2 regions of the Janibacter sp. UYMM211 genome follow, and region 2 is predicted to be linked to the other one. Evidence: predicted binding sites of a transcription regulator. Region 2 holds the regulator's gene; the other holds the start of a gene.

Evidence for each region. The regulator LexA, encoded in region 2, represses DNA repair genes until DNA is damaged. The targets are predictions, from matches to a motif close to TCGAACANNTGTTCGA.
Region 1: imuA' (DnaE2-dependent mutagenesis accessory factor ImuA') is a predicted target of LexA. The motif match lies at 1,836-1,851, and genes of this name have one in related genera.

The regions. Positions count from the first base shown of each region.
Region 1 covers NZ_JBEPOY010000002.1:610,809-615,012, forward strand. Annotated here, with positions in the region: gene ABIB53_RS08035 (DNA polymerase Y family protein) at 1-1,130, opposite strand, end outside; gene imuA' (DnaE2-dependent mutagenesis accessory factor ImuA') at 1,130-1,828, opposite strand; gene ABIB53_RS08045 (hypothetical protein) at 1,930-2,361, shown strand; gene ABIB53_RS08050 (PepSY-associated TM helix domain-containing protein) at 2,468-3,910, opposite strand; gene ABIB53_RS08055 (hypothetical protein) at 4,077-4,204, opposite strand, start outside.
Region 2 covers NZ_JBEPOY010000001.1:279,215-283,418, forward strand. Annotated here, with positions in the region: gene ABIB53_RS01245 (vitamin B12-dependent ribonucleotide reductase) at 1-117, opposite strand, end outside; gene nrdR (transcriptional regulator NrdR) at 259-729, opposite strand; gene ABIB53_RS01255 (LysM peptidoglycan-binding domain-containing protein) at 1,130-1,519, opposite strand; gene lexA (transcriptional repressor LexA) at 1,766-2,506, shown strand; gene ABIB53_RS01265 (NAD-dependent protein deacetylase) at 2,578-3,414, opposite strand; gene ABIB53_RS01270 (hypothetical protein) at 3,643-4,204, shown strand, end outside.

The DNA.
Region 1 (4,204 bases), on a different contig from region 2:
ATGCGCGAGGCGGCCTGGCGCACCTGCTCGCCGGCCGGGTCCGACCACAGCCCGTCGGCGACGGCGGTGACGTCGGCGGTCTCGTTGGGCACGAGACGCACCTCGCTCACCGGGGCGCCGGGGGCCTCGGCGTCGAGGGTCCACGCGAGCCGGTCGAGCAGCGCCGCGGCGTCGAAGAACCGGGGATGGGCCCAGCGTCGCTGGAGCGTGCGCCCGGAGTCGGTGACGACCTCGACCCACACCGCGGTGCACACGAGGTGCTCGCGCTCGAGGGAGTCGACGAGCCGCTGCGCGGCCGCGCCGGCACCGGTGACGACCTGCTCGGCGCGCCGCAGCGCGTGCTCGAAGTGCGCGCTCTCCTCGTGGGTCGCCGGTGGCCGTCGGGGCAGGAAGGTCGCGTCCTCGAGACCCCGCGCCGTGCGGTGGCAGCGCACCCCGCGCTCGCCGAAGCGGGCCCGCACGTCGGCCTCGTCGAGCAGGGCGAGGTCGCCGAGGGTGCGCAGCCCGAGACGGCGCCACAGGTCGGCGAGATCGGGCTCGCCGAGGGCGGTGACGGGCAGCGGCGCGAGGAAGTCGGCGGTCTGCTCGCCGGGCAGCGCCGCGCAGTCCTGGGCGTCGGTGACGCGGGCGACCTGCTCGGCGGCGAAGACGGTGTCGGCGACACCGGCCCGCACGTCCTCGACGCCGCGCCCGACGAGGCGCTCGCACAGCAGCGCCCCGACCGGCACCTCGCCGCCGTGGAAGCGGGCCGGGCCGTCGACGACGAGGGTTGCCGTGCCCGGACGGACGACCTCGACCCCGGCGACGACCTCCTCGAGGTCGGGCAGCAGGCTGGCGAAGAGCCGCTCGTCGGCGCCCGGGTCGTGGGTGAGGGTGAGCAGCTCGGGGCAGCGCGACTGGGCCTCGCGCACGCGCAGCCCGCGCCGCACGCCGAGCCCGCGGGCCGCGGCGGAGCAGGCGTGGATCTCCCCCTTCGCCACGAGGCCGATCGGCTCGCTCAGGCGAAGGGGGGAGCCCTCGCCCGCGTCCCAGACGGCCGCGCGGACCGGCCAGTCGGGGCACCACAGGACGAGCCGTCGGCCGCCGGCGGCGAGCGCGGTCGTGCCGGTGCGGACGGCGGCGCGGGCCATCAGCTGGCCGCCTCGAGCAGCCCGCGCCGGTCGCGCCGGTCGGCGTCGTCGCTCGCGCCCGGCAGGCCGACGAGGCCGTCGGGCCGCTGGACGAGCGCCACCTGGCGGACGGGGGCGCTGCGCGGGCGGACCTCGGCGACGAGCTCGCGGCCGAGCAGCCGGCCGCGGCCGTCGGCCAGACCGGTCCACGACTGCGAGAGCACGCGCACGCTCGCCTCGACCCCGGGCCAGCGGGTCTGCTCGCCGGGGGCGTCGTCGAGCAGGACGACGAGGGCGGCGGAGCGGGCACGCAGCCGGGCGGAGAGCCGGGTGACGTCAGCGCGCGACGGGGTGTGCGGCGGGCGGACGGCGACGAGGGGGAGGGCCTCGACGAGGGTCGCGGTCGTCTCGACCCAGGTCTCGCCGGGGGAGGGCACGGCGAGGGTGCGCTCGAGGTCGAGACCCAGCCCGCGGGCCGACTCGACGCCGAGGTCGGGCAGCCCGACGAGCCCGCACCAGCGGCCCTGCGCCGAGCCGCCGGCGAGGAGGCTGAGGAGCAGGGTGTGCGAGCCGTGCACCGCGTAGGTGCAGCCCGCGACGAGCCCGCCGGGGACGAGCGCGTCGACGACCGCGGAGCGCGAGAGCGGCTCTCGGGTGCTCGTCGTACGCTCCATCGCACGCACCCGGTCTCTCAGGGCGGCGATGTCGATCTCGGGCATGACGTCATCGAACACCTGTTCGACTGGCGTGGTCAACCTCGCGTCCACCCCGTGCGCCGAGCGGCCGGATAGCCTCCAGCCATGCCCCTGCGGACGCCCCGATGAGCCTGCTCGAGCCGACCCCGTGGCTCGTGCTGCTCGCCGGTGCGCACCTCGGCTTCCAGCTGACGGTCGACCGCGTCGTCTACCCGGCGCTCGCCGAGGTCGGGCACGAGCGGTGGGCCGGTGCTCACGCCGCCCACTCGCGCCGGATCACCCCGGTCGTCGCCGTGATCTACCCGCCGCTCGTCCTCGTCGTCGCGTGGCAGCTCGTCGCCCACCCGGCCGTCGCGGCGGGCTGGCTCGCGGCTGCCGGGACGCTCGTCGCGGTCGTCACGACGGCGCTCGTCGCGGCCCCGACCCACGGTCGTCTGGGCCGGGGGCCCGACGAGCAGGAGCGTGCGCGTCTGCTGCGCCGGCTGGCCCGCGCCGACCACGTGCGCACCGCCGGTGCGCTCGTCGCCGTGGCCGGCGCGGTCCTCCTCCTCGACTGAGCGTCGGCACATCTGGCCTCCATCGAGTGAGCACGAATCGCCGTCACGCCGATGACGTAGCGGCGATCCGCGCTCACCGGACCGAGCCGTGCGAAGGGGGAGGGACTCAGCCTGCGGCCGCGCCGACCTCTCGTCGCCGGGCGAGCAGGCCCCGCCCGGCGTCGACGAGCACGAAGACGAGCAGCGAGATCCCGACGAGCGGCAGGGCCAGGCCGATGACGACGGCCACCGCCGCGACGCCCACGAGCCCCCACCACGGGGCCCGGGCGAGAGCGCCGCGCGCCGGGGCGCGTCCGCCGACCCGTCCGGGCCGGATGGTCCCCCGTCGCCACCACATCGCGTAGCCCCACACGACGCTCGCCGCGATGCCGCACGCGAGGACGAAGAGGACCACCTGGTTGGCGACGCCGAAGAGCGCACCGATGTGCAGGTCGATGCCCCAGCGCGCGAGCTTGGCGACGAAGGGGTGCTCGGCGAAGGTCACCCGGTCGGTCACCTCGAGGGTGTCGCCGTCGACGGCGACGGTGTCGACCTCGGTGGCGTAGGCGGCCCGGATCTCGCGGACCACCCATGCGCTGCCCTCCGCCGCCGGGGCGGAGACCTCGACCTGGCCGGCGTCGATGCCCGCCTGCCGGGCCGCCCCGAGGACCGCGTCGAAGCTCACCGGTGCGACGCGCGGGGCCTCGCCGGACCCGCCGCCGTGGTGGCCCGCGTGGTGCGCACCCGCTGCGGCCGTCCCGCCCGACAGCTCGGTGTCGAGGGCCGGTGCTGACCAGCCCAGCTGCGCCCGGAGGTCGGTGACCCGCTCGCCGGCGAGCTGCGACCACGTGATGCCGGTCGCGGAGAGCCCGAGCGCCCCGACGAGCACCCACGCGCCGACCGCGGCGTGCCGGTCACGGGTGCGCCGGTAGCCGGCGCGCCCGCGCGGGGGCAGGAGCATCTCGCGCAGCCGCCGGGTGCGCCGCAGCCGGCGCAGCCACAGCCCGAGACCGGCGAGGGCGACGACCCACAGCCACGAGGCGGCGAGCTCGCTGTAGAGCCGCCCGCGCTCGCCGAGGTGGAGCCCGCGGTGCAGCTGGTCGACCCAGGTGCGCACGGGCAGCGCGCCGCTCGTGCCGTAGACGGTGAGGTCGCCGCGCACGGCGTTCGTGTACGGGTCGACGAAGATCGCCCGGCTCTCGCTCTCGCCGAGACCGGGGGCGTCGAACATCACCCGCGTCGTCGACCCGGCGTCGGGGGCGGGGCGCGCGGCGGCGACGCGCTCGCCGCCCGTGTACGCCTGGGCCGTCGCCACCTGCTCGGACAGGGGTCGGTGCACGCCGGTGCCGACGGTGCTCAGCTGCTCGGCGTAGACGACCCGCTCGATGCTCGGCGTCAGCGCGTAGACCGCGCCGGTGAGCGCGGCGACGAGGACGAAGGGGCCGACGAGCAGCCCGGCGTAGAAGTGCAGCCGCAGGAGCAGCTGCGGCGGCCATCCGCGGGTGGTCCGGTCTCGGCCCGGCGGCGGGGGAGGGGTGGGGGAGGTCGTGCTCGACGTGGTCGTCGACATGGGGGGTCGCTTCCTGGTGCGTCGCCGCCCGGGCTTCCGGGTCGGCGCGATGACGAAGGGGGAGCGCTCGCGCGACGAGAGGCCGTCGCGGTGCGCGGGTGGCGAGACCGGCCGTCCATGCAGGGCACGGCAGGTGTCGCCGAGGACCCCTCGCCGGAGGCGGGGGTCAGGCGAAGGAGTCGGCGAGGCCCGACGGCGGGCCCCTGCGGCTGATCTCCTGCGCGAGCTCGACGAGCCGGGCGGTCGGCAGCGCGCGGGGCGCGGGGGCCGGTCGCACGTCGGTGCCAGGTCGGG
Region 2 (4,204 bases):
CTCCCAGGTCACCTCGTCGTAGGGGTGGACGCCCTCGGTGGTGTAGATGCGCTCGACCGTGATGCCGCGGTTCTTCGCGGATCGACGGGTGCTGGGCTTGCCGGCGGTCTCGGTCATGGTCCCTCTCTCGGTGGTGCGGGTCTGCAGGTGGTGCTGCTCATGTGGTGCTGTGTGGTGCGGGCGGCGTGCAAGGGAAGACCTCGCATCAAGCGTGTCACCGGGTACCGACAGCCCGATCGCGTGCCGGTACCCGGGGGTCTAGGGGGCGTCCTGCGCGAGAGCGGTGTGCTCGGCGCGCAGCAGGGTGATGGCGGCCTCGAAGTCCTCGAGCGAGTCGAAGGCCTGGTAGACGCTCGCGAAGCGCAGGTAGGCGACCTCGTCGAGCTCGCGCAGCGGGCCGAGGATCGCCATCCCGATCTCGTGGGCGTCGATCTCGGCGCTGCCCTGCGCCCGCACGGCCTCCTCGACGCGCTGGGCGAGCAGGGCCAGCTGGTCCTCGGTGACCGGTCGGCCCTGGCAGGCCTTGCGGACGCCGACGAGGACCTTGGCCCGGCTGAAGGGCTCCGCCGCCCCCGAGCGCTTCGTCACGCTCAGGCTCGCGCTCTCGAGCGTGGTGAAGCGCCGGTTGCACTCGGGGCACTGCCGACGACGACGGATCGAGGACCCGTCGTCAGCCGTGCGCGAGTCGATGACGCGAGAGTCGGTGTGACGGCAGAAGGGGCAGTGCACGATGCTCTCCTCTCGGGCACGGTGGCACAGGTCGGGCACCGGCTGACTTGCACGAGGCGGGTCGCCGGCTGTGGACCGGGGTGTGGATCAGGGCGGTTCTGCTGTGGACATCTGTCGACAACCGGTGGACAACATCGTCGTACATGTGCACTACATGTGGACGAATGACATCGGTGTAACCACTAGATGTAGTGCCATTTCATCACGCCCACCACCACGCACGCAAGACCCGGCAAGCCCCCGGGCGAGAAGGCCCGGGATACCGGGCGACACGCCGGTGCGAGGCCCTGTCGACAGCCGGCGGGGACAGCACGACGGCCGCACCCGGTGGAGGTGCGGCCGTCGCTATCGCCCGGGTCGGGTCGAGGGACCCGGGTGGTCTGGTGATCCGTCGTGACGGTCAGCGCGTCGGGATGACGAGCTCCTGGCCGGCGTGGACGAAGGGGGTGCTCAGCGCGTTCTCCGAGCGGATGGCCGAGACGGCCGCGCTCGTGGGCACGCCGGGCATCTGGCGGGCGGCGACGTCGCTGAGGGTCTGCCCCTGCTCGACGGTGACGGTCGTGGCCGCCGCGGCCTCGCCGCCCGCGGTCGCGATGCCGGTGCCGAGCGCGAGCAGCGCCGCGACGGCGATCGTCGTGAGCGCGAGGCGACCCCGACGGGTCACCCGCAGCTCGGTGGGGACGTCGGTCCCCGTCGGCACGGACACGAGGTGGCGCTCGGCCCGGCGCGGGTCGCGCAGCGCCGAGGGCCGGGCAGCGTGCTGCGGGGCCTGGACGGTGAGTGCGCTCATGGTCTCCTCCTGGTCGTCTGGTCGAACCGGTGTTCGACGAGGCGTCTGCACGATGTCTAGCACAGGTGTTCGAGCGAGAACAAGACACGCTCGAACATGTGTTTGATCTAGACCGGGCCGAGCACTACCGTCGGCCACACGGGAGAGACAACCAGCGAGCACCGACAACGCTGTCCTCCCCCGCAGGAGCAGGCCACCAGCCGCCCCCTCACGGGTCGCGGCGCGAGCGAGACAGCGAGGGGCGCGATGAGCGAGGACAACATCCGCACGTTGCCGGTGCGGGACAACGGCGAGGGGCTGACCGCCCGGCAGGTCAAGGTCCTCGAGGTGATCCGCAGCGCGGTCGCGACGCGGGGCTACCCGCCGAGCCTGCGCGAGATCGGCGACGCGGTCGGGCTGACGAGCCCGAGCTCGGTGGCCCACCAGCTGACCGCGCTCGAGCGCAAGGGCTACCTGCGCCGTGACCCCAACCGGCCCCGCGCCATCGAGGTCGTCTCGCCCGAGGCGCCCCGCTCCCCCGAGGGCGACGCGCAGACCCACGACATCGCCGGCTACCGCGGTGGCGCCAGCCCCCACGACCCCGACGCGACGGGCAGCGGCGACGCCCACCCCGCCGCCACGTACGTGCCGGTGCTCGGCCAGATCGCCGCGGGCGTGCCGATCGTCGCCGAGGAGAGCGTCGAGGAGGTCTTCCCGCTGCCGAAGCAGGTCGTCGGCGAGGGCTCCCTCTTCCTCCTGCGCGTCGTCGGCGACTCGATGATCGAGGCCGCGATCTGCGACGGCGACTGGGTCGTCGTGCGCCAGCAGCCGACGGCCGACAACGGCGACATCGTCGCGGCGATGCTCGACGACGAGGCGACGGTCAAGACCTTCAAGCGACGTGACGGCAAGGTGTGGCTGCTCCCCCACAACCCCGCCTTCGAGCCGATCGACGGCGACCACGCGACGATCCTCGGCAAGGTCACCGCGGTCCTGCGCCGCATCTGAGCCTGGCGCGCCGCCCCGGCCGGACGGGCCCGCCCCTGCACGGGGCGGGCCCGTCCAGCGTGGCGGGGCGGTCAGCCGACCTGTGCGCTGGCGCGGACCAGCGCGTCCAGGCTCGTGTCGAGCGAGCCGTCGACCCGGTGGGTCGCGAGGTCGTCACCGCGCGTGCGTCCCCTCGTGATGATGACGACCGGCGTGCCGAGCTTGGCGGCCCGCCGCACGAAGCGCAGGCCGGACATCACCTGCAGGCTCGACCCGAGCACGAGCAGGCTCGGCGCCGCCTCCGTGAGCGCGAAGCAGTGCTCGACGAGCGGCTTGTCGACCGAGCCGCCGAAGAAGACGACGTCGGGCTTGAGCATGTCCGACCCGCACACGAGGCAGAGCGGCGCCTCGAAGGTCTCGACCTCGACCTCCTCGAGGCGCACGTCGCCGTCGGGTCGGATCTCGTCGCTGTCCGCGTCGAAGCCGGGGTTGCGCTGCGCCATCCGCTCGTCGAGCGCGGCCCGGGCCTCCCGGGCGCCGCACGCGAGGCAGACCACCTCGGCCAGGCTCCCGTGCAGCTCGACGACACCGGTGCTGCCGGCCGCCTGGTGCAGGCCGTCGACGTTCTGGGTGATGACGGCGCCGACCTGACCGCGCTCCTGCAGGTGCGTGACGAGCTCGTGGGCGCGGTTGGGCAGGGCTGCGCTGAAGCGGCGCCACCCCACGTAGCTGCGCGCCCAGTAGCGCCGCCGGGCGGCGCTGCTGCCGATGAACTCCGACAGGTGCATCGGCGTCACCCGGCGCGTGCCGTCCGGACCGCGGTAGTCGGGGATCCCCGAGTCGGTCGACATCCCCGCGCCGGTGAGGGCCAGCGCCGGCCCGCGGCTCAGCACGTCGGCGATCTCGCGGAAGGTCTCGGGGGTGCTCACCGCACCAGTATCCGCCCCCCGCGGCCGCGGGCGTCGCGCGAGGACCTGACCGTCCCCTGCGGGGCGTCCGCCCAGGTCAGAGCCCGAGATACCACCCCGAAGGCTGTAGTGCGCTCGCGGCCCCCGCTCGCCGGAGGTCACTAGCGTCCACAAGGTCAGGCAGGCCGGCAGCGTCGCCAGCGCCCGGGTCTGCGCCCGTTGCACCACTCACCGAAGAGGGGACTGCAGATGACCGCAGGACCGTACGACCAGGACCGCTCGACCCCGGGCAGCGCAGGCGCCGGCACGGCGTCCGTCGCCAAGGACGAGGCCGCCTCCGTCGCCGGAGACGCCCGGGAGGGCACCCAGCAGGTCGCCGCGACCGCGAAGGACGAGGCCCAGCACGTCGCCCAGGAGACCCAGCAGCAGATCCGCGACCTCTACCACCAGGTGCGCTCCGAGCTGAGCAGCCAGGGGTCGGACCAGCAGAGCCGAGCTGCGGGCGGGTTGCGCACCCTCGCCGACGACCTCGGCGGGATGGCCGATCACGCCGACTCCGGCGTCGGCGGCGACCTCGCCCGACAGGCGGCTCAGCGCACCCGCACCGCGGCGGACTGGCTCGAGGCCCGCGAGCCCGGTGACGTCGTCGCCGAGCTCACGAGCTACGCACGCCGCCGCCCGGGCGCCTTCCTCGCCGGCGCGGCCGTCCTCGGCCTCGTCGCGGGTCGCCTCACCCGTGGGGTGGTCGCCGAGAAGCAGGACGACACCACGCCGCAGGACGAGGGCACACCCTTCGCCCGGCGGCACGCAG